Linked DNA regions of Mumia flava. The protein of the gene in region 1 interacts with the protein of each later gene in a pairwise test. Links are inferred from orthologs where the notes say so. Each region holds a gene or a part of one and is shown on either strand. Other genes may lie near its edges.

Region 1 (4,014 bases):
GCCCCGCGGACCGGCGGACCCGACGGCGGTCGCCGGCGCGGACGAGATCAGTCCCGGCTGATCCGCACGATCCCGGTCTCCGTCCCCTGGTAGAGCGTGCCGTTCGCAGCCGTCGTGCCGGTCATCTGGAGCGGGTTGTACGCGAGGCCCAGTCCCAGGAACGACGCGCTCAGCTCCGCCCCGGTGTGCGGATCGAGGGTCGCGTAGGAGTAGGCGGCGATGGTGTGACTCCCGACCAGCCCGGTCGGGCCGTCCACGGTGATCGTGGTGATCAGGTCGTCGGCGAGGGACAGCCGCGGCAGTGCAGCGGACGCGACGTCGTTCTCCCACACGACGTCGCAGCCCGACCCGTCGGCCCTCACGTCCACCCGGGTCATGCCCCCGTCGAAGTCCGCGGTCGCCGGGACCGGGTCGGGGACACCCTCCGGCGACGCCGGGTACGGGTAGCCGTAGGTGTTGGTGACGATCATGCTGCGACCGGACGCGATCATCGAGTCCTCGGTGCCGGAGGCGGCGTGGTCGGTCAGCACGGGCAGGCGGCAGACCGCGGCGCCGTCCGCGCTGCGCCGGACGATCAGGTTCTCGTGCGGGGCGGCGTTGTCGGTGATCGCGACGTACTCGGTCCCGTCGACCGGCCCGAAGAACGTCGGCGTCGCCCCGCTTCCCCAGCTCAGCTGACCGGGCTTGCGCGACGGGCCCCGGTCGTACGGCTGGCGCCACGCCACAGCCGGTGCGCCGTCGGCACCGCGCTTCACGCCGTACAGGGCGTGCTCGGTGACGACGCCGGTCAGCCCGGGGACGGTCGAGATGCTGTTCTGGACCGGCTCGCCGAGCGCGGTCGTGCGGACGGTCCCGTCGGGATCCACGGTGCCGACGGTGCCGTCGCTCGCGGCGAACCACACCTCGCCGTCCCAGCCCGGCGACAGGCCGACGACCGAGGCTCCGTCCGGGATCGCGGCGTCCAGCGACGTCGACGAGGCGACCTCGAGCCGCCACCCGAGCCAGGTCCTGCGGTGGCTGATCCGCAGCAGGTTGTGGTCGCCGTCGACGAGCACGAGCCGGTCCGCATCGTCGAGGAAGGCGTAGACGCCACCGAACAGCGCGCCCTTCTCGACCCGCAGCGACGCCAGGCTCCGCCCCGTGTCGGGGTTCAGCAGGTGGACGACCGGGGTGCGGCCCAGCACCTCCGTGCACAGCGCGACGGGCATGCCGTCGGCCCCGACGGTGATCGCGGGGCAGGCGGCGGCGAGCCCGCGGCGTACGGCGTCGATGCGGCCGGTGCCCGGGCTGCCGTACGGGGTGGTGTCGCTCGACGCGGTGTCGCCGTGCATCGTCGCGGTGCCGTTCGGGGCGGTGTGCGGGTTCTGCGGAGGGAGCGGCCCGAAGGACCCGTCGGCGGACGCAGGGGCCGCGAGGGCGAGACCGAGTGCGGCGGCGCCGACGGCGGTGGCGACGCGCAGGGAGCGCTGGGGGAGGTGCGGCATCGGGAGCTCCTGGGATGACCGGGGGTGTCAACGGGAGTGACCTTAGCGCGTGATCCCCGTCACGTCACCGGGCCCGATGCCTGTCGGTGCCTAGCGAGCCAGCACGGACAGCCGGTCGAGCGCCTCCGCGATCACGCTCTCCTGCTTGCAGAACGCCCACCGCACCAGCGGCCGGCCGGTCGCGACGTCGTCGTAGAACACCTGCGTCGGGATCGCCACCACCCCGGCGGTCTTCGGGAGCGCGAGACAGAACTCGATCCCGTCGTCGTACCCCAGCGGGCGGATGTCGGTCTGCGCGAAGTAGGTGCCCTGCGGGACGTACGTCGTGAAGCCGATCTCGCTCAGCCCGGCGCAGAGCTGGTCGCGGCGCGACTGGAGGATGGCGGCGAAGCGCTCGAAGTAGGAGGCGTCGTGGCCCAGGGCGTACGCGATCGCGGGCTGGAACGGCGCGCCGGACGTGTAGCTCAGGAACTGCTTCGCGCCCACCGCCGAGCGGACCAGCTCCGCCGGACCGCTCATCCACCCGACCTTCCAGCCCGTGAACGAGAACGACTTGCCCGCGCTCGAGATCGTCAGCGTCCGCTCGCGCATGCCGTCCAGCGTCGCCAGCGGGATGTGCGGGACGTCGTCGAACGTGAGGTGCTCGTAGACCTCGTCGGTGATCACCGTGAGGTCGCGCTCGACCGCGAGGTCGCGGATCGCGGTCAGCTCCTCGCGCGTGAGCACCGTCCCGGTGGGGTTGTGGGGACTGTTGATCAGCATCGTCGTGGTCCGCGGTCCGACCGCGGCGCGGAGCTCGTCGAGGTCGAGGCGGAAGTCGGGCGGACGCAGGGTCACCGGCCTGCGCACGCCACCGGCGAAGCCGAGCACCGCCACGTAGGAGTCGTAGTACGGCTCCAGCACCACGACCTCGTCGCCGGGGTCGACGAGTCCGAGGAGGGCGGCGGCGATCGCCTCGGTCGCGCCGGTCGACACCGCGATCTCGGTGTCGGGGTCGACGTCGAGGCCGTACCAGGTCTTCTGGTGGGTGGAGATCGCCTCGCGCAGCGCCGGGATGCCGGCGCCGGGCGGGTACTGGTTCGCGCCGCCGCGCATCGCCTCCACCGCCTGCTCGACCACGTCGGCCGGCCCGTCGGTGTCAGGAAAGCCCTGGCCGAGGTTGACCGCGCCGGTCTGGACCGCCAGTGCCGACATCTCGGCGAAGATCGTCGTGCCGAGGTCGGCCACGCGTGCGCTCGTGGACTTCATCGCCTCCGACCCTACGGCGTCGGTGCGACAATGACGAGGTGAGCACACAGGTCACCGAACCCGCCCCGCCGGGCCCGCGCAGCAAGCGCCGGAGCCGGACGGGTCGTGTCCTGACGGCTCTCGGGCTGGTGCTCGTGCTCGTCGGCGTGGGGATGCTCGGCTACGTCGGCTGGCAGTACTTCGGGACCAACATCATCTCCAAGCAGCACCAGGCCGAGCTGCGCCAGGATCTCGTACGCGAGTGGGACGCGCCGGTCAGAGCCACCGAGCCGGTGGAGATCGGCGACGCGATGGCGTTGCTGCGCGTGCCGCGCTTCGGCGACGACTACGTGATGCCGGTCGTACGCGGCGTCGACGACGCGTCGCTGGCCAGCGGGGTCGGGTGGTTCCCGGACACCGCGCGGCCCGGTCGGGTCGGCAACTTCGCGATCGCCGGCCACCGGGTCACCCACGGAGAGCCGTTCCGGCACTTCCTCGAGCTGAGGGCCGGCGACGAGGTGGTCGTCGAGACGCGCACCCACGTCTACACCTACGTGCTGCGCGACGACGGCACGGACCGCGAGCTCGACTTCTCCGAGGGCTGGGTGCTGGACCCCGTGCCGGGTGCGCCGGACGCCGAGCCGACCGAGAAGCTGATCACGATGGTGACCTGCTCGGAGCTGTTCCACACCGACAAGCGCAGCATCGTCTTCGGCGAGCTCGAGAGCGCGGTGAAGAAGTAGCCGGCGCTGCGCTCGTCGACTCTCGATCACTCGCTGCGCTCGTGCCTCGAGTACCGGAGGCAGCTCCGCTCGTCGAGGCCGAGCGGAGCGAGGATCGAGACGCGACCGCCGTGGAGCGGAGCGACGATGCTTCGTTCGTCGAGGCGGAGCGGAGCGACGATCGAGACGTCCCCCCGATACCCTCGCCCCATGAGCGATCACGAGGCCCTCGTCCGTCAGGTCACCGCGAAGGCGGTCGTGCACGGGCGCGTCACGCTGTCGTCCGGCAAGGAGGCCGACTACTACGTCGACATGCGCCGCGTGACGCTCGACCACGAGGCCGCCCCGCTGGTCGGCAAGGTGATGCTCGACCTGCTCGACGATCTCTCCTACGACGCAGTCGGCGGGCTCACGATGGGCGCCGACCCGGTCGCGATGGCCATGATGCACGCGGCTGCGGCGCAGGGCCGCCCGCTCGATGCGTTCGTGGTCCGCAAGGCCGAGAAGGCGCACGGGCTCCAGCGGCGGATCGAGGGTCCGGACGTCGAGGGCCGTCGGGTCGTCGCCGTCGAGGACACCTC
Region 2 (4,105 bases), 1.4 Mb from region 1 along the record:
GCCGTCGTCGCCGCCGACGACGGTGAACTGGACCGGGTCGGCCAGCCAGGCCCACAGCACGCCCGCGAGAATCCCCGCGAGGACGTAGGCCAGCAACACGGCGGCGACACGTCGTCCTGCGCGTGAGTCGTCCGGTCGGTCGGCCATCGCACCATCATCGCGCGCGTCACCCGGCGCGAACACCGCGCCCCCGACCGACGTCACGACGCGAGGCAGCCCGGCCCCAGGAGCGCCTTGAGATCGGCGATCAGCGAGGACGACGGGCTCACCCGCAGGCGGGCGTCCAACCGCATCACCTTGGTGCTGCGGTTGCCGACCAGCCGCAGGTGCACCTCGGTCGCACCGGGATGGCTCGCCAGCACGTCACGCAGCTGCTCGACGACACCGGCGGTGCAGCGCGACGTCGGCACCGAGATCACGACCGGCCCCTCCGTCCCGACGGACAGGTCGGCGGCGCTCACCTCGGTCGCACTGATCTCAGGGGTGTCCTCCTTGCGGCGCAACCGGCCCTTCACGACGACCACGGCGTCCTCGACCAGCAGATGGCCCGACAACGTGTAGACCGACGGGAAGAGCATCACGTTGATCGCACCCTCGAGGTCCTCGACGGTCACGATCGCCCACGGATCACCCTTCTTCGTCAGCTTGCGCTGGATCCCCGTGACCAGCCCGGCCACGGTCACGTTGCTGTTGTCCGGGCGCTCCTCGTCGGCGATCACCTCGCCGATCGTGCAGTCGCTGACCGCACGCAGCACGTGCTCGAGTCCGAACAACGGGTGGTCGGAGACGTACAGACCGAGCATCTCGCGCTCGTGCGCCAGCAGCGTCGTCTTGTCCCACTCCTCGACGTCGGGCACCGCGACGCTCGCGCCGGCGAAGCCCGCAGCCTGGTCGTCGAGACCCGCGAACAGCGAGTCCTGACCGATCGCTGCGTTGCGCTTGATGTCGACGTACTGGTCGACGGCGTCCTCGTGGACCGTCACCAGCGCGCGCCGGAAGTGCTTCAGCGAGTCGAAGGCGCCGGCCTTGATCAGGGACTCGATCACCCGCTTGTTGCAGACGACCGGCGGCACCTTCTCCATGAAGTCGGAGAAGTCGGCGTAGGCGCCCTCGGCCTCGCGGGCGGCCGTGATGGCATCGACGACGTTGTGGCCGACGTTGCGGATCGCCGACAGGCCGAACCGGATGTCGTTGTCGACCGCGGTGAAGTTGGCCTCCGAGTCGTTGACGTCGGGCGGGAGCACCTTGATGCCCATCCGGCGGCACTCGTTCAGGTAGATCGCGGACTTGTCCTTGTCGCCGCGGACGCTGGTCAGGAGGGCCGCCATGTACTCGGCCGGGTAGTGCGCCTTGAGGTAGGCCGTCCAGTAGGACACCACGCCGTACGCCGCCGAGTGCGCCTTGTTGAACGCGTAGTCGGAGAACGGCAGCAGGATGTCCCACAGCGTCTTCACGGCCGCGGGCGAGTAGCCGTTCGCCTTCATCCCGGCTTCGAAGTTCTCGTACTCGGCGTCGAGAACCTCCTTCTTCTTCTTGCCCATCGCGCGCCGGAGCAGGTCGGCTTGGCCGAGGGAGTAGCCGGCGAGCTTCTGCGCGATCGCCATGACCTGCTCCTGATAGATGATCAGGCCGTAGCTGGTCGACAGGATCTCCTCGAGCGGCTCGGCCAGCTCGGGGTGGATCGGCGTGATCTCCTGGCGGCCGATCTTGCGCAGGGCGTAGTTCGTGTGGGAGTCCGCGCCCATCGGGCCCGGGCGGTACAGGGCGATCAGCGCCGAGATGTCCTCGAAGTTGTCGGGCTTCATCAGGCGCAGCAGCGCCCGCATCGGCCCGCCGTCGAGCTGGAACACCCCGAGTGAGTCGCCGCGCGACAGCAAGGCGTACGCGTCCGGGTCGTCCAGACCCAGGTCCTCCAGGACGACCTGCTCGCCGCGGTTGTTCGCGATGTTCTCGAGCGCGTCGTCGAGCACGGTGAGGTTGCGAAGCCCCAGGAAGTCCATCTTGACCAGCCCGAGCGTCTCGCACGTCGGGTAGTCGAACTGGGTGATGATCGCGCCGTCCTGCTCGCGCTTCATCACCGGGACGATGTCGAGCAGCGGCTCGCTCGACATGATGATCCCGGCCGCGTGCACCCCCCACTGCCGCTTCAGGCCCTCCAGGCCCTCGGCGGTGTCGACGACCTTCTTCGCGTCCGGGTCGGAGTCGTACAGCGCACGGAACTCGCCGCCCTCGCTGTAGCGGTTGTGGGTCTCGTCGAAGATCTGCTTGAGCGGGACGTCCTTGCCCATCACCGCCGGCGGCATCGCCTTGGTGATCCGCTCCCCCATGGAGAACGGGTATCCCAGCACGCGGGAGGCGTCCTTGACGGCCTGCTTGGCCTTGATCGTGCCGTAGGTGACGATCATCGCCACCCGGTCGTCGCCGTACTTCTCGGTGACGTAGCGGATCACCTCACCGCGCCGGCGCTCGTCGAAGTCGACGTCGAAGTCCGGCATCGACTTGCGCTCGGGGTTGAGGAACCGCTCGAAGATCAGGCCGTGCGGGATCGGGTCCAGGTCGGTGATCCGCATCGCGTACGCGCACATCGAGCCTGCACCGGACCCGCGCCCCGGGCCGACCCGGATGCCCTGCTCCTTGGCCCAGTTGATGAAGTCGGCGACGACCAGGAAGTAGCCCGGGTAGCCCTTGCCGATGATGACCTCGGTCTCGTACTCGGCCTGCTTGCGGGCGTAGTCCGGGACCCCCTCGGGGTAGCGGGCCTGGAGTCCGCGCTCGACCTCCTTGATGAACCAGGAGGTCTCGCTCTCGCCCTCGGGCACCGGGTACCGGGGCATGAAGCGGCCCTCGCCCTCGGTGAACTCGACGTTGCACCGCTCGGCGATCAGCAGCGTGCTGTCGCACGCCTCCCGCAGGCCCGCCTGGTCCTCCCAGATCGCCCGCATCTCCTGCGGCGACTTGATGTAGTAGCCGTCCCCGTCGAACTTGAAGCGCGTCGGGTCCTGCAGCGTCTTGCCCGACTGGACGCACAGCAGCGCGCCGTGCGCGGTCGCGTCCTCAGGGTGGGTGTAGTGCGAGTCGTTGGTCGCGACGAGCCTCAGATCGAGGTCCTTGGCGAGGCGGAGCAGGCCGTCGCGGACGCGATTCTCGATCGACAGGCCGTGGTCCATCAGCTCGACGAAGAAGTTGTCCTTGCCGAAGATGTCGCGGAACTCCGCGGCCGACGCACGCGCCTTGTCGTAGTCGCCGATCCGTAGCCAGGTCTGCACCTCGCCGGACGGGCAGCCCGTGGTCGCGATCAGGCCCTCGGCGTACTCGGCCAGCAGCTCGCGGTCCGCACGAGGCTTGTAGAAGAACCCCTCCAGCGACGAGCGCGACGACAGCCGGAAGAGGTTGTGCATCCCCGTGGTCGACTCGGCCAGCAGCGTCATGTGGGTGAACGCGCCGCCGCCGGAGACGTCGTCGTCGCCCCCCTTGTTCCACTGGACGCGCTTGCGCTCGCCGCGGTGGGTGTCGGGCGTGAGGTACGCCTCCATCCCGATGATCGGCTTCACCCCGGCGGCCCGTGCCTTGCTGTAGAAGTCGTACGCGCCGAAGACGTTGCCGTGGTCGGTCATGGCGATCGCGTCCATGCCGAGGTCGGCCGTCCGGGCGAACATGTCCGACAGCCGCGCTGCACCGTCGAGCATCGAGTACTCCGTGTGGACGTGCAGGTGCACGAACGAGTCTCGGCTCGACATCAGGCAGGGGCCTCCTCAAGACGATGCGGACCGGGGAAGGACTCATACTCTAGTCGCGCCCACCGACGGGATTCGGGCGGCACGCGGAGCCGCTCGGGAAAGGTCATCGAGACGCCTCGGTCGGCGCCCCCGGAACCGGTGCGGGAACCCGACCGCGGTAGCCCAGGGCCTCCTCGATGGCCCGGGCAGCGTCACGGACCAGCGGTGCGATCTCGGCCCGCCGCGACGCCGTCATGCGCGCCGCCGGACCCGAGACGCTGATCGCGGCGACCGGGCGCGAGCGCCTGTCGACGACGGCCGCTCCCACACAGCAGACCCCGAGCTCGTTCTCCTCCGCATCCATCGACACGCCCGACGCCCGGATGCGC

What was found. Proteins that work in one complex are often made in the same cells at the same time.
Region 2: the proteins of CLV56_RS07530 (region 1) and dnaE interact in binary tests that used the Escherichia coli proteins (3 or more experiments, as listed by UniProt). The link is inferred for Mumia flava from one-to-one orthologs.

What each region holds. Positions count from the first base shown.
Region 1 is NZ_PGEZ01000001.1:1,581,025-1,585,038, reverse strand. What follows is about bases 654-3,467. They hold CLV56_RS07530 (pyridoxal phosphate-dependent aminotransferase), read right to left. Parts: upstream 2,733-3,467; coding sequence 1,575-2,732; downstream 654-1,574. Other genes in these bases: CLV56_RS07525 (class E sortase), read left to right, coding at 2,771-3,454; CLV56_RS07535 (hypothetical protein), read right to left, coding at 654-1,484. Outside these bases: CLV56_RS07540 (CPBP family intramembrane glutamic endopeptidase), read left to right, coding at 1-61; more of CLV56_RS07535, read right to left, coding at 48-653; pyrE (orotate phosphoribosyltransferase), read left to right, coding at 3,644-4,014. UniProt on the Escherichia coli protein: Shows aminotransferase activity with methionine and histidine as substrates, and to a lesser extent also with phenylalanine.
Region 2 is NZ_PGEZ01000001.1:222,073-226,177, forward strand. It holds dnaE (DNA polymerase III subunit alpha), read right to left. Parts: upstream 3,738-4,105; coding sequence 201-3,737; downstream 1-200. Other genes in the region: CLV56_RS01050 (hypothetical protein), read right to left, coding at 1-147; CLV56_RS01060 (IclR family transcriptional regulator), read right to left, coding at 3,841-4,105. UniProt on the Escherichia coli protein: DNA polymerase III is a complex, multichain enzyme responsible for most of the replicative synthesis in bacteria. This DNA polymerase also exhibits 3' to 5' exonuclease activity. The alpha chain is the DNA polymerase catalytic subunit.